2 linked regions of the Flavivirga spongiicola genome follow. The protein of the gene in region 1 binds, or shares a complex with, the protein of each later gene. Links are inferred from orthologs where the notes say so. Each region holds a gene or a part of one and is shown in the gene's direction. Other genes may lie near its edges.

Region 1 (3,378 bases):
ATATAGCATCTACTTTTGGGTTTTCTAGAACGCCTTCTTTGATCATCATTTTTGCACCGCCCTCTTCACCCGGAAGTGGGCCTTCCTCAGCAGGTTGAAATATAAATTTCACGGTACCTTTAATTTTGTCTTTATTTTTTGTCAGAATTTCTGCGACTCCCATTAAAATGGCCGTATGTGTATCATGACCACAAGCATGCATAACGCCTGTTTCGGTATTTAAAAAAGTCGTTTTAACTTCAGATTTAAAAGGGAGATCGTTTCTCTCTGTTACTGGTAGGCCATCAATATCTGCCCTTAAAGCGACAACTTTGCCAGGCGTATTTCCTTTTAAAACAGCAACAACACCAGTATGGGCCACACCCGTTTGTACTTCTAATCCTAATGATTTTAGATGTTTAGCAATGGTTTCTGCGGTTTTAAATTCTCTGTTTGAAAGTTCAGGGTTTTGGTGAAAATGACGACGCCATTCAATAACTTTACTTTCAATATCTATAAACTGTTGCTCTAAACTATTTTGTCCATGGGAAATAGATATTCCAAAGAAAATAACTACTAAAAAAAAGAATCTCATAAAATTTATTTAGCTTTTGAAGCTTAAAGATATTCAAAAAGAATAAGCAAGTGATAATTGTTTATAATTATTAATAATTCCCCTTAATTAAAAGCGCAACAATGGTTATTTTCACATCTTAAAATGAAAATGAATTGGAAAAGTATTTAAGTCAGTTAAACGAGGCGCAATTAGAACCCACTATTCAAATTGACGGTCCTATGATTGTCATTGCAGGTGCGGGATCAGGAAAAACACGTGTGCTTACGTATCGTATAGCTTATATGATGAGTAAAGGTATTGACGCTTTTAATATCTTGTCGTTAACCTTTACGAATAAAGCAGCTCGCGAAATGAAAGAGCGTATTGCTACCATTGTTGGAGCTAGTGAAGCCAAGAATTTATGGATGGGTACTTTTCACTCTGTATTTGCTAAGATTTTAAGAATAGAAGCGGATAGGCTAGGGTATCCAAGTAATTTTACTATTTATGATACTCAAGATTCTGATAGGTTGATAGCATCTATTATTAAAGAACTGAATCTTGATAAAGATATTTATAAATACAAGCAAGTGCGTTCTAGAATTTCATCCTATAAGAATAGTTTGGTTACGGTGCGTGCTTATTTTCAAAACCCCGAGCTAAAAGAAGCTGATGCCATGGCAAGACGTCCTAGAATGGGTGATATCTATAAAGAATATGTAGATCGTTGCTTTAAGGCTGGCGCTATGGATTTTGATGATTTACTACTTAAAACCAATGAGTTACTAACACGGTTCCCAGAGGTTTTAGCGAAATACCAAAATCGTTTTAAATATATTTTGGTTGATGAGTATCAAGATACCAACCATTCTCAATATTTAATTGTGAGAGCGTTGTCTGATAAATTTCAAAATATTTGTGTAGTGGGTGATGATGCACAGAGTATTTATGCATTCCGTGGTGCTAATATTAATAATATTTTAAATTTTCAGAAGGATTATGACGATGTGAAGGTCTTTAGACTAGAGCAAAATTATCGTTCTACAAAAAATATTGTAAATGCGGCGAATTCTATTATTGATAAAAACCAAACAAAACTTGATAAAATAGTTTGGACGGCCAATGATGAAGGCGCTAAAATAATAGTAAACCGTTCGTTAACAGATGGTGATGAAGGGCGTTATGTAGCGAGTACCATTTTTGAAAACAAGATGCAAAATCAGTTAAAAAACAGTGATTTTGCGATTTTATATAGAACGAATGCACAATCGCGCTCCATTGAAGATGCGTTGCGCAAGCGTGATATTCCTTATAGAATTTATGGTGGTTTATCGTTTTATCAACGTAAAGAGATAAAAGATGTTTTGTCTTATTTGCGGTTGATTATTAACCCTGCTGATGAAGAGGCTTTAAAGCGAGTTATTAATTTCCCGCCTCGAGGTATTGGTCAGACAACGGTTGACAAATTGATCGTTTCTGCCAATGGTTATAATCGTACCATATTTGAGGTGATGAAAAACATTGATAAAGCAGATGTTAAAATTAACTCAGGTACCAGGACTAAACTTCAGGACTTTGTAACTTTAATAGAAAGCTTTCAAGTATTAAACCAAACTGCTGATGTCTTTGAGTTAGCTGAGCATGTGACGAGAACGAGCGGACTTATAAAAGAATTCAATAAAGACGGAACACCAGAAGGTGTCACCCGAATGGAAAATATTGAAGAGCTCTTAAATGGTATGAAGGATTTTGTGGAAGGGCAAAAAGAGATTGCAGATACCACGGGGTCTTTGGCAGAATTTCTGGAAGATGTGGCCTTAGCTACCGATTTAGATGCTGATAAAGGTGATACAGACCATGTAGCGCTCATGACCATACATTTAGCAAAAGGGTTGGAATTCCCTTATGTATATATTGTTGGACTGGAAGAAGATTTGTTTCCTAGTGCCATGAGTATGAATACCCGCAGTGAATTGGAGGAGGAGCGACGCTTGTTTTATGTCGCATTAACACGAGCTGAAAAGCAAGCCTATTTAACCTATGCATTGTCAAGGTATCGTTGGGGTAAATTAGTTGATTCTGATCCCAGTCGTTTTATTGAAGAAATCGACGAGCAATATTTAGAAGTTATGACGCCTATTGAAGAACGTCGTTTTAATCCGATGTTGGATGCTGATATTTTTGGAGATGTTGAGCCTAATAAGATTAGGTATAAGCCAGCTAAACAGCCTGTACTAAAAAAAGGGGGTACAGCAAAGAAATCTCCTGAAAAGTTTCAAGTAACAACACCTAAAAACTTAAAACCCGTTGCTAATACTAATGGGAACACTAATTTATTTGATAGTAAACTAGTCGTTGGAAATATTGTTAAACATATTCGTTTTGGGACAGGAGAAGTTTTAAAAATAGAAGGCACCGGAGCAGATATTAAAGCTGAAATTAATTTTCAGCATGGCGGTGTTAAAAAGTTGCTGTTACGTTTTGCTAAGTTGGAGGTTGTGGGGTGATGGTTTTTAAAGAATTTTATATATAGCTAAATCAATATAAAATAACATGAATCTTCAGAGTAAAAAACCGAATTTTTTCGTTAAAAATACTCGCCGTAACTAGGCTATGTCTACGTTTTTTGCCTTGAACTTCAATTTTTTATTTCTAAATATTTTATGCCATTTTATATCGACTTAGCTATAGTTGAAGGTCATTTTTATTCTATTAATGTCTGGTATAAGACATAAGACCGCTTTGCTATTAGACCCAAGAATAAAGACTTGATTATAACTAACTGATAAACAAATATCATTTTCTATAAATCAGAATTATTCAGGCAGGCTTAATTATTATTA
Region 2 (3,327 bases), 3.5 Mb from region 1 along the record:
CGATCCAACATTTACCGTCATGTTAGACCCTATTGAGACTAATATTAACGAACCGTTTATTTATGAGTGGGCTTATGAAGATGGTTCTATACTTTCTAATAATTCTACATTAACAGTATCAACCCCTGGAAGGTACTCAATCACCTTAACTAAAACTGATGGCACGGGTTGCTCCAGAACCTTGCATGTAGATGTGAAAGCTTCAGAAAAAGCAACCATTACTCAAGATGACGTTACCATTACAGACCTATCCGAAAACAACTCGGTTATTATCGATCCTACCAACCTCGGACTTGGTGATTATGAATATGCTCTAAGAGGAGAAGACGCTCCTTTTACAGTTTATCAAGAGGATCCTTCCTTCAATAATGTAAAAGCAGGCTTTTACACGATCTATGTTCGTGATGCTATTTGTGGTATCTCAACTTTAGATATTTCTGTTATTGGCCATTCAAAATTTTTCACACCCAATGGCGATACTATTAATGATCATTGGAAAATTAAAGGCATAAATGCCACATTTCAACCAAATAGTACTGTTTTAATTTACGATAGGTATGGAAAATTATTAAAACAACTTACCGTGCAATCTGATGGTTGGGATGGTACTTTTAATGGTACGCTATTGCCAACTGATGATTATTGGTTTAAAGTTTTTCTACAAGACGGTAGAGAGTTTTCAGGTCATTTTACTTTAAAGCGATAGCTTACTTATTTTGCTTAATTTTGCAACATGCAATTTAAAATTGAATCTGAATTTAGCCCTACAGGAGATCAACCACAAGCCATAAAACAACTGGTTGATGGTATTACTTCTAATGAAAAATATCAAACATTACTTGGTGTAACAGGTTCTGGAAAAACCTTTACTGTTGCTAATGTTATAAAGGAAGTGCAACGTCCAACCTTAGTTTTAGCACATAATAAAACACTGGCAGCCCAATTATACTCAGAGTTTAAACAGTTTTTTCCAGATAATGCTGTGGAGTATTTTGTTTCATATTATGATTACTACCAACCAGAAGCTTATATTCCTGTTTCTGGTGTTTACATAGAAAAAGATTTATCCATTAATGAAGAAATTGAGAAGATGCGTTTAAGTGCCACATCTTCCTTACTTTCTGGTCGTCGCGATGTTCTGGTGATTGCATCGGTTTCATGTATTTATGGTATTGGAAACCCCATTGAGTTTCAAAAAAATGTGGTGGCCATAAAACGTGATCAGGTTATTTCCAGAACGAAATTATTACATCAATTAGTGCAAAGTTTATATTCTAGAACAGAAGCTGATTTTAAACATGGAAACTTTAGAATAAAAGGCGATACCGTTGACATCTTTCCTAGTTATGCCGATGATGCCTTTAGGATTCATTTTTTTGGCGATGAAATTGAAGATATCGAATCTTTTAACATTCAGACCAACGAGGTTATAGAAAAATATGATCAGCTTACCATTTATCCTGCAAATATGTTTGTCACCTCACCTGAAGTGCTTCAAGGTGCTATTAAAAATATTCAAGATGATTTGGTAAAACAACATGATTATTTTAAAGAAATTGGTAAACATTTAGAAGCCAAACGACTTAAAGAACGTACAGAGTTCGATTTAGAAATGATACGTGAATTGGGTTATTGCTCGGGTATAGAAAACTATTCACGTTATCTTGACGGTAGGTTACCCGGTACGCGCCCCTTCTGTTTATTAGATTATTTTCCAGATGATTATTTAATGGTTGTTGATGAGAGCCATGTTACTATTTCTCAAGTACATGCTATGTATGGTGGTGATAGAAGCAGAAAAGAAAATCTGGTTGAATACGGTTTTAGACTGCCTGCGGCTATGGATAATCGTCCATTAAAATTTGAAGAATTTGAAGCCATTCAAAATCAAGTTATTTATGTAAGTGCTACGCCTGCAGATTATGAACTTCAAAAAACAGATGGTATTTATATAGAACAAGTTATTCGTCCGACAGGGTTATTAGATCCTATTATTGAGGTACGACCAAGTTTAAATCAAATCGATGATTTAATAGAAGAAATACAACAAAGAATTGAGAAAGATGAGCGCATATTAGTGACGACGCTTACAAAACGAATGGCAGAAGAGCTAACGAAATATTTAGACAGAATACAGGTACGCTGCCGATATATTCATAGCGATGTAGATACTTTAGAGCGTGTTGAAATTATGCAAGATTTGCGCAAAGGGCTATTTGATGTGTTAGTCGGTGTGAACCTTTTACGAGAAGGTTTGGATTTACCCGAAGTATCTCTTGTTGCTATTTTAGATGCAGATAAAGAAGGTTTTTTACGGTCAACGCGTTCATTGACACAAACTGTAGGTAGAGCCGCAAGGAATTTGAATGGAAAAGCCATCATGTATGCAGACAAAATTACTAATAGTATGCAAAAGACTATTGATGAAACTAATTACAGACGTGAAAAACAAATTGCTTACAATACAAAACATAATGTGACCCCCAAAGCACTCAATAAAAGTTTAGATAATGCTTTGTCAAAGAATTCAGTAAGTACATACAGCTATGAGTTGGAGGCATTAAAGGCTGCAGAACCAGAAAGCGAGTATTTAACGAAACCAGAATTAGAAAAGAAAATCCGAGAAAAGCGTAAATTAATGGAAGAAGCTGCTAAAGCCTTAGATTTTATTATTGCCGCAAAATTACGTGACGAAATTAAAGGTTATCAAGATAAACTAGAAAAGCTAAAAGTTTAAACTTTTAGCTTTTCCATACCCCCACAAGGAGGGCCTCAAATAAAACACATTTTATAATAAGAACTTAGCAGATTATTATTAATTATACTGTGTTTTAAAAATATCAATCAACACATCAGGTGGTACAATTTTATTTGGAAAACTTTCCATTAAATAAAGTACCTTAGTAATGGACTCATGGCTTAGTCCCATACGTAAACCAAAGTTATATAATTTTATCGCACCGGAAGGGTTGCCTTCATTTTCTTGGTCAATATTCATTAATAATACCAATCTATGAAACTGAACAATACGCTCACTATGAGATTTTAAATGCGTATAAGTAACAGGATGGTCTATTAAATATTCAAAATCTTCTCGTGCTATATCGAGTTGTTTCGCAACACCTAATAGAAAATTATATTCTATATTTTTTATGTCTTTATCATACTTTGCAAATGCAATCATTTCGGACAAAAGACTTAGTTTTTCTACTCTATTAATCATTTCTTTAGGGGATTAATTAATTATACTATAAAGGTACACACAACAGTAATTTAATAATCGTCTATATAATGTAACTTATCGAAAAACCATAGGTATTTTGTCGT

Evidence for each region.
Region 2: the proteins of Q4Q47_RS15645 (region 1) and uvrB are in contact, whole or in part, in a crystal structure (PDB 7EGT), measured with the Thermus thermophilus proteins. The link is inferred for Flavivirga spongiicola from one-to-one orthologs. Residues at the interface, in WP_096412145.1 of Thermus thermophilus: His654, Arg656, Phe657, Gln666, Asp668, Glu669, Lys680, Arg681, Leu682, Ser683, Lys685, Tyr686, Ala687; in WP_096411307.1 of Thermus thermophilus: Glu23, Leu25, Arg26, Asp27, Gly28, Glu29, Arg30, Phe31, Arg55, Glu326, Asp327, Phe328, Glu379, Ser382, Gln383, His398, Gly400, Arg401.

What each region holds. Positions count from the first base shown.
Region 1 is NZ_JAUOEO010000001.1:3,938,812-3,942,189, forward strand. What follows is about bases 336-3,375. They hold Q4Q47_RS15645 (ATP-dependent helicase), read left to right. Parts: upstream 336-708; coding sequence 709-3,042; downstream 3,043-3,375. Other genes in these bases: Q4Q47_RS15640 (amidohydrolase), read right to left, coding at 336-574. Also shown: more of Q4Q47_RS15640, read right to left, coding at 1-335. UniProt on the Escherichia coli protein: A helicase with DNA-dependent ATPase activity. Unwinds DNA duplexes with 3'-5' polarity. Translocates on single-stranded DNA with 3'-5' polarity. Initiates unwinding more efficiently from a nicked substrate than double-stranded DNA.
Region 2 is NZ_JAUOEO010000001.1:426,673-429,999, forward strand. The notes cover bases 247-3,235. They hold uvrB (excinuclease ABC subunit UvrB), read left to right. Parts: upstream 247-733; coding sequence 734-2,737; downstream 2,738-3,235. Other genes in these bases: Q4Q47_RS01495 (T9SS type B sorting domain-containing protein), read left to right, coding at 247-706; Q4Q47_RS01505 (TerB family tellurite resistance protein), read right to left, coding at 2,816-3,223. Outside these bases: more of Q4Q47_RS01495, read left to right, coding at 1-246. UniProt on the Escherichia coli protein: The UvrABC repair system catalyzes the recognition and processing of DNA lesions. A damage recognition complex composed of 2 UvrA and 2 UvrB subunits scans DNA for abnormalities.